2 regions of the Streptomyces sp. NPDC029014 genome follow, and region 2 is predicted to be linked to the other one. Evidence: riboswitches for the same ligand, from Rfam matches in the RefSeq annotation. Region 2 holds a riboswitch; the other holds the start of a gene.
The links. A riboswitch is a leader RNA that binds a small molecule or an ion and turns the genes downstream of it on or off. The one in region 2 is predicted to bind ZMP and ZTP.
Positions count from the first base shown of each region.

Region 1: another riboswitch for ZMP and ZTP. It lies ahead of ACZ4VL_RS18885 (serine hydroxymethyltransferase); the one in region 2 lies ahead of ACZ4VL_RS09810 (bifunctional 5,10-methylenetetrahydrofolate dehydrogenase/5,10-methenyltetrahydrofolate cyclohydrolase).

Region 1 is NZ_JBVHVT010000031.1:60,573-63,958, forward strand. Features, by position in the region: gene ACZ4VL_RS18885 (serine hydroxymethyltransferase) at 1-1,221, opposite strand, end outside; ZMP/ZTP riboswitch at 1,257-1,347, opposite strand; gene rocD (ornithine--oxo-acid transaminase) at 1,473-2,681, shown strand; gene ACZ4VL_RS18895 (hypothetical protein) at 2,787-3,386, opposite strand, start outside.
Region 2 is NZ_JBVHVT010000013.1:84,672-88,057, reverse strand. Features, by position in the region: gene ACZ4VL_RS09820 (RNA polymerase sigma factor) at 1-156, opposite strand, end outside; gene ACZ4VL_RS09815 (class I SAM-dependent methyltransferase) at 351-1,112, opposite strand; ZMP/ZTP riboswitch at 1,217-1,303, shown strand; gene ACZ4VL_RS09810 (bifunctional 5,10-methylenetetrahydrofolate dehydrogenase/5,10-methenyltetrahydrofolate cyclohydrolase) at 1,367-2,236, shown strand; gene ACZ4VL_RS09805 (NADH:flavin oxidoreductase/NADH oxidase family protein) at 2,448-3,386, shown strand, end outside.

The sequences.
Region 1 (3,386 bases), on a different contig from region 2:
GACCTCGGCCCGGATCGCGGCCAGAGCCACCTCGTCGCCGCCCGCGGCGGCAGCCACGGCCCGCGCGATCCAGTCGGCGACCTGCGGCATGTGCTCCGTGGTCAGACCGCGCGAGGTCAGCGACGGCGTACCGATCCGGATCCCGGACGGGTCGAACGGCTTGCGCGGGTCGAACGGCACCGTGTTGTAGTTCACGACGACGCCCGCCCGGTCCAGCGCCTTCGCCGCGACCTTGCCCGGAACCTCCTTGCGGGTCAGGTCGATCAGGATCAGGTGGTTGTCGGTACCGCCCGACACCAGGTCGAAGCCGCGCTCCAGCAACGCCGCGGCCAGCGCCTTCGCGTTGGCCACGACCGCGTGCGCGTACGCGGTGAACGACGGCTGCGCCGCCTCGTGCAGGGCCACCGCGATGCCCGCCGTCGTCTGGTTGTGCGGGCCGCCCTGGAGGCCGGGGAAGACGGCCTTGTCGATGGCCTTGGCGTGCTCCTCGCGGCACATCAGCATCGCGCCGCGCGGCCCGCGCAGGGTCTTGTGGGTGGTCGTGGAGATGACGTCGACGTGGCCCGCCGGGGAGGGGTGGGCCCCGCCCGCGATCAGGCCCGCGATGTGGGCGACGTCGGCGACGAGGACCGAGCCCGCCTCCTTGGCGATGGAGGCGAAGGCCTCGAAGTCGATCGTGCGGGGCAGGGCGGTGCCACCACAGAAGATGATCTTCGGGCGTTCGGCCAGCGCGAGGTCGCGCACGGCGTCGTAGTCGATCAGCCCGGTCTCCGCGGTGACCCCGTACTGCACGCCGCGGAACCAGCTGCCCGTCGCCGAGACGCCCCAGCCGTGCGTCAGGTGGCCGCCCATCGGCAGGGCCATGCCCATCACCGTGTCGCCGGGCTGCGCGAAGGCCAGGTACACGGCCAGGTTCGCGGGCGAGCCGGAGTACGGCTGGACGTTGGCGTGGTCGACGCCGAACAGGCCCTTGGCCCGCTCGACGGCCAACGCCTCGATCCGGTCGATGTTCTGCTGGCCCTCGTAGTAGCGGCGGCCCGGGTAGCCCTCGCTGTACTTGTTCTGCAGGACGGTGCCGGAGGCTTCGAGCACCGCGGCCGACACGTAGTTCTCACTGGGGATCAGACGGAGCGTCTGCGCCTGGAGCTGCTCCTCGGCGGCGACGAAGGACGCGAGTTCGGGATCGGTCGCGGTCAGGGCGGGGTGGCGGTGCGCGGTCACGGCGGCTCCTCCGGGGTCGATGTCGGTTCTCGTCCCCGCGAGGCCCAGGCGAGCGGCCCTGTATGCGGTCGTGCGCGCACGACTCCCCCGGAGTTCGTTCTCCGTGCGCCAGTCGCCGTGCGTACCGCCCACCTTAGCGGGCACGCCACCGGAAAGGTTTCCGCGTCCGGTATACGAGCGACGTATAGCCGTATACAAGGGGACACCACCGTGTCACCCCTCCCCGCCCGCTGACGACGATCGGAGACCCCGTGTCGACCACTGCAGAGAGCATCGCCGCCGCCGAGGCCCACAGTGCGCACAACTACCACCCGTTGCCCGTGGTCGTGGCGACCGCGGAGGGTGCGTGGATGACCGATGTGGAGGGCCGGCGCTACCTCGACATGCTCGCGGGCTACTCGGCGCTCAACTTCGGCCACGGCAACCGCCGTCTGCTCGACGCGGCACGGGCGCAGCTGGAGCGGGTCACGCTGACCTCGCGGGCCTTCCACCACGACCGGTTCGCCGACTTCTGCACCGCCCTCACCGAACTGTGCGGCAAGGAGATGGTGCTGCCGATGAACACGGGCGCGGAGGCCGTGGAGACGGCGGTGAAGACCGCCCGGAAGTGGGGGTACGAGGTCAAGGGCGTACCCGACGGCCACGCCAAGATCGTGGTGGCGTCCGACAACTTCCACGGCCGGACGACGACCATCGTGAGCTTCTCCACCGACCACGAGGCCCGCGACCACTTCGGGCCGTACACGCCGGGGTTCGAGATCGTCCCGTACGGGGACCTCACCGCCCTCGCCCACGCCATCACCTCCAACACGGTGGCCGTGCTGCTGGAACCGATCCAGGGCGAGGCGGGGGTGCTGGTGCCGCCGGCCGGCTACCTGCAGGGCGTACGGGAGCTCACGCGCGAGCGGAACGTGCTGTTCATGGCGGACGAGATCCAGTCCGGGCTGGGCCGCACGGGCCGCACCTTCGCCTGCGACCACGAGGAGGTCGTGCCGGACGTCTACGTCCTCGGCAAGGCGCTGGGCGGCGGCGTGGTGCCGGTCTCGGCCGTCGTCGCCGACCGGGACGTGCTCGGCGTCTTCAAGCCCGGCGAGCACGGCTCCACCTTCGGCGGGAACCCGCTCGCCTGCGCGGTCGCCCTGGAGGTCATCGCGATGCTGCGGACCGGCGAGTACCAGCAGCGCGCCACCGAACTCGGCGACCACCTGCACCGGGAGCTGAACCTGCTGGTCGGCGGGGGCGCAGTGACCGCCGTACGCGGCCGCGGCCTGTGGGCCGGCGTGGACATCGAGCCCGGCCACGGCACGGGCCGGGAGGTCTCGCAGCGGCTGATGGAACGGGGCGTCCTGGTCAAGGACACGCACGGCGCCACGATCCGCATCGCCCCGCCGCTGGTGATCAGCAAGGAGGACCTGGACTGGGGCCTGGACCAGCTGCGCGCGGTCCTCGCCGCCGGCTGACGACCACCCCGGCGGGCCCGGCCGCGGTGGTGTGCCGCGCCGGCCCGCCGGAGGGTCCGCCGGCGGAGAGGAACGGCGTACGGGGGCGCGCCCGGGCGGGAGCCGTCAGAGCGGCAGCCCGACCAGCCCCCACCGGCGCCGCCCGGCCTCCCCGACCACCTCGGCCCAGCCCGACAGCAGCCGGGTGAAGTCCTCGAAGTCCGCGATCCACCGTCCCGGGCCCGCGGCGTGGCGCGCGTACGGCTCGCGCAGGCTCGGCAGGGCCATCGCGGCCTCCCGCCAGTCGCGGCCCAGCCGGGCCACCGCGTCCGGCCCGCGGGCGATGAGCGGCCCCGACCGCCACAGCGGGGCGAGGGAGGGGAACAGCCCGGGGTCCACGTGCTCGGCGTCGGTCCCGGGATCGGGCCCCGACCAGACCAGCGCGCCCAGGAACGCGTCCAGGGCCGCCCGCAGCCCGGGATCGGCGGCGCCCCGGACGTCCTCCCACGCCTCTGCGGCCCAGAAGTGCGGCTTGTACGAGCCGAGCGTGCCGGCGAACTCGTACCGGCCCAGCCAGGACCTGTCCGGCTCGGCCGGCCACACCCAGCCGGCGTCGAGGACCGGGGCGTCGCCGACCCCGTCGTCGTCCGGGTACGCCGACTCCTGCAACACGGTGAGCCGCTCGTCCGGCGGGATCCGCACGAGGTGTGCCCAGTCGACCGCCAG
Region 2 (3,386 bases):
GCGCACATCGTCACCGTTGATGTGACCCTGCTCGCGGCCGCGCTCGACGAGCGCGACCAGGGCCTCGGAATCGGCGATCTCCGGAGGGAACGTACGGGACGGGCTGAGCGACACAAGAAGCCTCTCGTTGCGAACAGATAAGGAGTGGGCGGACATCATCGCGCGGACTCGGGAAACAGACCGTGAGGGGGTCTGTATTCCGGGGCCGCGCGAGGACACCTGTCGGTTCATCGCATGCCCGAGTCGATTCGTTACGCGCTGAATTGAGTGACCTGCGCCACGCTGTGGACGCGCAACCGATCGGCCGGAAATCCGTCCGCGCGCCCGCGTCCCCGACACCGGCCCTCGACTCAGTCCGGTTTGCGGGCTTCGATGAGGAATCGAGCGGTATGCGCCACGAAAGAGCCGTTCCGCTCGATCTCCTCGTGCAGCTCCTGCAGGCGGTCACGGTAGTGGGCGATCGTGAAACCCGGAACCATCCAGATCACCTTCCGCAGGAAGTAGATCACCGCCCCGATGTCGTGGAACTCCGTCCGCAGCCGCTCGGAGCGCAGGTCGACGACCTCCAGCCCCGCCTTCGTGGCGTCGGCGACCGCGTCGTCGGGGTGCCGGGCCCGCCGGACCTCCTCCGGCTGCGGCCCGAGGAAGTACTCGACGAGCTCGAAGACGCTCGACGGCCCGACCTGCTGCGAGAAGTACGTGCCGCCCGGGCGCAGCACCCGCGCGATCTCCTCCCACCAGATGGTCACCGGGTGCCGGCTGCACACCAGCTCGAACGCTTCGTCCCCGAACGGCAGCGGTGGCTCGTCGGCGTCCGCGACCACCACCGCGCCCAGCGGGTGCAGCAGCCGGGTGGCCCTGTCGATGTTCGGCGGCCAGGACTCGGTCGCCGCCGTCAGCGGCGGCAGCGGCCCCGCCCCGGCGAGCACCTCGCCCCCGCCGGTCTGGACGTCGAGCGCGGAGCCGACCCGGGCGAGCCGCTCGCCCAGCAGGCGCTGGTAGCCCCAGGAGGGCCGCTGCTCGGTGGCCCGGCCGTCGAGCCAGGAGAAGTCCCACCCCTCCACGGAGACGGACTCGGCCTCCGCCACCAGATGATCGAATGTGCGTGTCATGTCCCACATCGTTCCAGGGTCGGCGCCGGTGATCCACCGGTTTGCCCGGGTCCCCGGCCCCGCAGCGGGCCCCCTCAGGCCGCCCGGGCCCGTCGACTACAGTGGACGCGGGCCGTGACTGGCGTTCGGGTGGATCACCACCGGGGAGCGGCCCGGCGTACGGCACACCCGTCGTGCGTCCGGCGTACCGCGCGTACGCCGACTGCCGCGCGCCTGGGCGAACCGCGATCCGCAGCGACGCCCAGGAGACCCCTATGACGACTGCCACCGCCCGCCTCATGGACGGCACCGCCCTCGCCCGCCGCATCACCGAGCAGACCGCCGCGCACGCCGCCGCCGTCACGGAGCGCACCGGGAAGGCGCCCTGCCTCGCGACCGTCCTGGTCGGCGAGGACCCGGCCTCCGTCACCTACGTACGGATGAAGCAGAACCGCTGCGCCAAGGCCGGCATCACCTCCCGCCACGTGGAGCTGCCCGCGCAGACCACCACCGAGGAACTGGTCGCCGTGATCACCGGCCTTTCCGAGGACCCCGAGATCAGCGGCATCCTGCTCCAGCACCCGGTCCCGCACCACATCGACGAGCGCGCCGCCTTCGAGGCCATCGCCCCGGGCAAGGACGTCGACGGCGTCACCATGCACTCCTTCGCCGCCATGGGCTTCGGCCTGCCGGGCTTCGTCTCCTGCACCCCCGGCGGCATCATGCGCCTGCTGGCCGCGTACGACGTCGACCTCACCGGCAAGCACGCCGTGGTCGTCGGCCGCAGCGCCATCCTCGGCAAGCCCGCCGGCATGCTGCTGCTGGAGCAGAACGCCACCGTCACCTACTGCCACTCCCGCACCCAGGACCTGTCGTCGATCGTCCGCCAGGCCGACGTCCTGGTCGCCGCCGTCGGCAAGGCCGAGTTCATCCGCGGCGAGGACATCAAGCCGGGCGCCGTGGTCCTGGACGCCGGATACAACGAGGGCAACGTCGGCGACGTCCACTTCGAGTCCGCCGCCGCCCGCGCCTCGCTGATCACCCCGGTCCCCGGCGGCGTCGGCCCGATGACCATCGCCGTACTGCTGGAGCAGACCGTGCAGGCGGCCGCCGCGCAGGCCGGCCTCGCCCTCGCCGACCTCTGACCGGCACCTCCTCGCGCATCCCGAACGTCCCGAGCGCCCCGGGCCGCCCCGCCCGGGGCGCTCCGGGGCGCCGCGCGTTCGCGGCCACCGCCACCGCCGCCGGCCGCCGCCGTCCCGGCCGGCAGGGGACTGACGCTTCTCGGACAGGTGGCGGTATCTTGTCGGCCGGATACGGATGACACGTGCCACACGCGGTCCGGGGGGAGCGCAGATGGACCTCTTCACGCCACTCGACCTGCCCCACGGCGGTCGACTGCCGAACCGACTGGCGAAGGCCGCGATGGAGGAGAGCCTCGCCGGGCCCGGCCAGCTGCCCGACGGGCGCATCGAGCACCTGTACCGCCGGTGGGCGCAGGGCGGCGCCGGACTGCTGATCACCGGGAACGTGATGGTGGACCGCCGGGCCCTGACCGCCCCCGGGACGATCGTCCTCGACGCGCACGCCCCGCTCGGCCCCTTCCGCCGCTGGGCCCGGGCGGCCTCGTCGGGCGGCGGTCAGGTCTGGATGCAGATCAACCACCCCGGCCGGCAGGTGGGAGCGGAGATGCCCGGCACCGCCTGGGCGCCGTCCGAGGTCGGGGTGAGCCTCGGCAGGCACACCAAGCGGTTCGCCCGCCCCACCGCGATGACCGAGGCCGAGATCCTGGCCACCGTGCACCGCTTCGCGGTCACCGCCCGGCGGGCCCGGGAGGCCGGCTTCCACGGCGTGCAGATCCACGCCGCCCACGGCTACCTCCTCAGCCAGTTCCTCTCCCCGCTGGTCAACCGGCGCACCGACGGCTGGGGCGGCAGCCTCCCCAACCGGGTCCGGCTGCTCACCGAGGTCGTCCGGGCCGTCCGCGCGGAGGTCGGGAACGACTTCGCGGTCGCGGTCAAGCTGAACACCGCCGACTTCCAGCGCGGCGGCTTCGACACCGAGGACGCCGCCCGGGTCCTCGACGTCCTCGGCGGGCTCGGAGTCGACCTCGTCGAACTGTCCGGGGGCAGCGTCGAGAGCCCCGCCACCCTGGGCCGCACGGCCGACCTGCGGACCCTGGAGCGCGAGGCGTACTTCCTCGCCTTCGCCGAACAGTTCGTCGAGGCGGCCACCCTGCCGCTGATGCTGACCGGCGGGATAGCCCGCAGCCAGACCGCGGGCCGGGTCCTGGAC